DNA from 2 places in the Dokdonella sp. genome. Region 1 is predicted to be linked to the other one. Evidence: riboswitches for the same ligand, from Rfam matches in the RefSeq annotation. Region 1 holds a riboswitch; the other holds the start of a gene.

Evidence for each region. Region 1 has a riboswitch for cobalamin ahead of KF907_RS03585 (ribonucleoside-diphosphate reductase subunit alpha). Riboswitches for the same ligand answer to the same signal wherever they lie in the genome.
Region 2: linked by a shared signal. The riboswitch ahead of KF907_RS01120 (TonB-dependent receptor domain-containing protein) and the one ahead of KF907_RS03585 (ribonucleoside-diphosphate reductase subunit alpha) in region 1 are both predicted to bind cobalamin.

The regions. Positions count from the first base shown of each region.
Region 1 covers NZ_JAHCAS010000001.1:846,927-849,314, forward strand. Annotated here, with positions in the region: gene KF907_RS03585 (ribonucleoside-diphosphate reductase subunit alpha) at 1-995, opposite strand, end outside; cobalamin riboswitch at 1,255-1,466, opposite strand; gene KF907_RS03590 (choice-of-anchor Q domain-containing protein) at 1,603-2,388, opposite strand, start outside.
Region 2 covers NZ_JAHCAS010000001.1:255,618-258,005, forward strand. Annotated here, with positions in the region: gene hemW (radical SAM family heme chaperone HemW) at 1-336, shown strand, start outside; gene KF907_RS01115 (CPXCG motif-containing cysteine-rich protein) at 333-521, shown strand; cobalamin riboswitch at 568-761, shown strand; gene KF907_RS01120 (TonB-dependent receptor domain-containing protein) at 883-2,388, shown strand, end outside.

The DNA of each region.
Region 1 (2,388 bases):
GTCTCGACGTAGACGCAGGCCGCGCCCTTGCGCTTGCCGCCCTGGTTGACCGCGGCGACCGAGGCGTCGAGCGTCTTCAGCCAAGGCACCAGGCCGTTGGAGTGGCCGTTGGTGCCACGGATCAGCGAGCCGCGCGAACGCACGCGCGAATAGGACAGGCCGATGCCGCCGGCGAACTTGCTCAGCTTGGCCACGTCGGCGTACTTGTCGTAGATGCTTTCCAGCGAATCCTGCGGCGAGTCGAGCAGGAAACAGGACGAAAGCTGCTCGTGCGCGGTGCCGGCGTTGAACAGGGTCGGCGAGCTGGCGATGTATTCGAGCGAGGACAACAGGCGATACAGTTCCAGCGTCTCGGCGAGCGAGCCGCCGCCGAGCGCACAGGCGATGCGCATGAAGAAATACTGTGGTGTCTCGACGACCTTGCGCAGTTCGGGGTGGCGCAGCAGGTAGCGGTCGTAGACCGTACGCAGGCCGAAGTACTCGAAACGGCGCGTGGCAAGCGGGTCGATCGCGTCGTTGAGCTTGCGTGCGTTGAGGGCGACGAAGTCGCGCAGGCGCGCGTTGACCAGGCCAACCTCGGCACCGCGCGCGATCGCCTGCGAGAACGACTGGATTTCCTGGCCCTGCACTTCCTTGTCGATGTACGAGGACAGCAGGCGGGCGGCGAGGAAACCGTATTCCGGCTCCTCGGCAGTCAGCGCGGCGGCGGTGCGGATCGACAGTTCATCCAGCTCGCGCGTGGTCGCGCCATCGTAGATGCCACCGATGGTTTTCAGGGCCACGCGCATGGGATCGACATCGTGCAGTCCTTCGGCACTGCGCGTGACGGCGCGCACGATCTTGTTGAGGTCGACCGCTTCGCTGGAACCGTTGCGTTTGGTCACGCGCATCTGTGCCGGGCTGTGCGGCGCGGTCAGGCTGAAATCAGCCGTACCGGGCGCGCAGACGACGGAGGGCGTGTCGGTGGCGGCACGCGCGGCTGGAGGTCTGTTCATCGATTCAGGAACGTTGCGCGGATCGAGGTCGGGCGCGCCAGCGGCGCGGGTGTCGAGTGGTTGCATGTGGCGGTTCTCCCATGACCGGACCGAAGACCTGCTCCCGCGCGCAGGGCTGTTCGGTACCGCTGTGCGAAAACGACGACGCCACGGGACGGGCGCCTGCGCTCCGTCCAGCGACGCGCCTCCCCGCGGAAGCGGCCACCTGCGCCCGGTTGCGACCGTCGATGGCAGGCGTCTCACGCGCTGCGAACGATGGCCGTGGCCGGGCGTGTCGGCAGGTCTTCGGGCTCGCGGATACGGGTCGTTCGACCCACCTCCCCCCGACGCTTCCCAAGGCTCGCGCCTCAGTGCCTGGAACGGGGTTCGTTTCCGCCTACCGCTGCGGGGCAGCTCCGGAATCACACCGGATTCCCTTTTCAACCAGCCGCGGAAGGAGTCCGGGCCGGTACCGACCACCACAACCTATTGTGTCGGCAGGCCGCAGTCAACCGAACATTTTGTGTCCGGGCACTTGCAATTCCCGATCGAGCGGGACGTCCAGGCAAAACCGGGCGATGGCCGGGACATCACACGCCGCACGCCGCGACGCGGATGCGGACCGCCACTATGGCGTCTCGAATCCGTGCATGAAGATGCGATCGGGACGGTATTCGTGGGCGCCGAGGTCGAAGCCGGCACCCTGCGGACGCGGCACGCCATCGACGTCGTATGGCGGGGCCAGGGTCGCGCTGCCGCTGTCGATCGCGCTCGAGCCGGCACGCAGGTGCAGGTCGAACGGCGGAGCGACGAAGTGGGCGGCGGCGTTGCTGAACTCGAGGTTGTGGTCGACCACGAGGTTGATGCCGGTGGTGTCGATGTCGGCGGCGAGATTGTTGCGCACGACCACGTTCTCGCTCGGCCGACCATCCTTGTGCGCGCGCACGAGGATCCACGGCGGCCCCGGCGTGCCGCCGGCGAGATCGATGACCGTGTTGTTGATGACGCGCGAGTTGCGCATGCCGTAGAAGCTGATGCCGTGCCAGTGGTCGGTGACGACGATGTTGTTCTCCACGATCCAGTCGGTGAAGAAGCCGTCGAAGCAGCCGATGCCCTGCATCGCGCTGCGCAGCGGGTTGGCCGGGTTGGTCGCGTTGATGAACACATTGCCGCGCAGGACCACGCCGACCACCTCGCCGTGCCCGGGGCCTCCCGGGCCGATCGACCAGCTCTGGAAGCCGTCGTCGTGGTTGTCGTCGAAGTCGTCGTCGATCAGGTTGTTCTGCACGCGGTTGTATTCATAGAGGCCATGGTCGCCGATGCCGCGGATGCCGTCGGCGGAGAAACCATCGATGAGGTTGCGCCGCACGACCGCATGCCGGCCGGTGACGGCGATGCCGAAGCGCACGTTGCG
Region 2 (2,388 bases), 590 kb from region 1:
GACACCACGACCGGCACGATCCGCCGTCGCGCCAAGCAGCGCACGCCGCGCGCCTACCTCGAGCACGCCGCCGGGCCGCGCCGGATCGCCACGGACACCGTGGTCGCCGCCGCCGACCTGCCGTTCGAGTTCATGATGAACGCGCTGCGCCTCGTCGATGGAGTGCCGATGGCGCTGTTCGCGCAACGCACCGGCCTGTCCGTCGATGCGATCGGCGACGCGCTTGCCGAGGGCGTGCGTCGCGATTGGCTGGCCGATGACGGTGAGCAGTTGCGTGCAACCGCTGATGGCCAGCGTTTCCTCAATGACGTCATCGGCCTGTTCCTGCCCGCATGATCGAGTTCGTCGTCATCCATTGCCCGTATTGCGGCGAGGCCTGCGAAATTTCGGTGGACGTTTCCGCCGGTGCCCAGACCTACATCGAGGATTGCGCGGTCTGTTGCCGGCCGATCGAGGTCCGCGTGCGTGTCGACGACGAAGGCAATCTGTCCGATGTGGACGCGCGCAGCGATCGCGACTGAAGCCCGCGGCACGCGCAGCTTGCTTGCGACGACATCTCCCCCCTCCTACACTGCGCGCCCACAGGTGCCTGACTTTGGTCAGGTGAAACGGGAAGTTGGTCCAAAGCCAACGCTGCCCCCGCAACGGTAGGCAAGCCAAAGCCGCGTCGAAACGCCACTGTGCATGCACGGGAAGGCGACGCGGCCGATGCATCCGCATCGCTTGCAAGCCCGGAGACCGGCCTGTGGAGAGCGCCTCATGGCGTTCATGGCTCCAGCGTTGCGGCGGGCAACGGGCGGATCACGGGCGCCCACGCCTCCGTAATTCGTTCTTCCGTGCGCGCGACTGGCTTCGCGGGTGTGCGTACCGGAGAACCTTCCCATGATCAGAACCCAGCTCTTGCGCGCGGGCATCCTCGCCGCGCTCGTGTCGCCTGTCCTCGCCGACGAGGCCAACCTGCAACCCGAGGTCGTCGTCACCGCCTCGCGCGCGCCAACGACCACCAGCGACACGCTCGCCGACGTCAGCGTCATCACCCGCGAGGACATCGACGCCAGCGGCACACACGATCTCAGCGACCTGCTGCGCCTGCAGGCCGGCGTCGACATTGCGCGCACCGGCGGCCCAGGCAGCCAAACCTCGCTGTTCCTGCGCGGCACCAACAACAACCACGTGCTCGTACTGGTCGATGGCGTGCGCGTCGCCGCACTCGGCACTGGTGCGTTCACCTGGGAGACGCTGCCGCTCGACACCGTGGAGCGCATCGAGATCGTGCGTGGCCCACGCGCAAGCTACTGGGGTTCGGATGCGATCGGCGGCGTCGTGCAGATCTTCACGCGCAAGCTGGGCGGCCCGCGCGTCGCACTCGGCTTCGGCACCTATGGTGATCGTTCCGGCAGCGTCGGCTACGGCCATCGCACCGAGCGTGGCGGCTTCAGCGTGCAGTTCGGCACGCGTGACGTCGACGGCTTCCCCAGCCAGAACGAGAACGGCTTCGGTTACGAGCCGAAGGACCACGGTTTCGACAATCGCCATCTGTCGGCCCAGGCTGACACACGCCTCGGCGCGCAGACGCTGTCCGCCAATTTTGTGCGCAGCGAGGGCACCACGGAGTTCTCCGGTGGCGAATCGGACTTCACCCAACAGGCCATCGGCACCACGCTCGAGGGTCCGCTCGGCGAGCACTGGAAACATCGCCTGAGCCTGGGCCAGGCGCGCGAGGACTACGCCACGCCGGTGTACTTCTCGGCCTATGCCTCGCGCCGGACCACCCTTGGCTGGCAGCACGACATCACCCTTGCCGAACGCCAGCGGCTCACGCTCGGCATCGACCATGTGCGCGAGCGCGGCGAGAACCGCGACACCTTCGGCAACGTGCCGGTCTACCGCGAGCATCGCGACAACACCGGCCTCTACGCCGGTTGGCAAGGCGGCTTCGGCGCACTCGACGCCGAACTCGCTGCGCGCCACGACGACAACAGCGAATGGGACGGCCACGCCACCGGCTCGGCCGCACTCGGCTGGCGCTTCGCCGAGGCGTTCCGCGCCTGGGCCAGCCACGGCCAAGGATTCCGCGGACCGACCCTCAACGAGCAGTACTCGCCGGGCTTCGGCGGACTGTTCGCCGGCAACCCAGACCTGCAACCGGAAGAATCGCGCAGCAACGAGATCGGCCTCGAGTTCACGCCGGCCGATGGCCATCGCCTCGCCGTCAATGCGTGGCGGACCCACGTGCGCAACCTGATCAGCTTCAGCGGCGTCGACTTCCAGGCCGAGAACGTCGCACGCGCGAAGATCCGCGGCAGCGCGATCGAGTACGACGGTCGCTACGGCGCCTGGCAGGTCGGCGCCAGCTTCACCTGGCAGGATCCGCGCAACGCCGACACC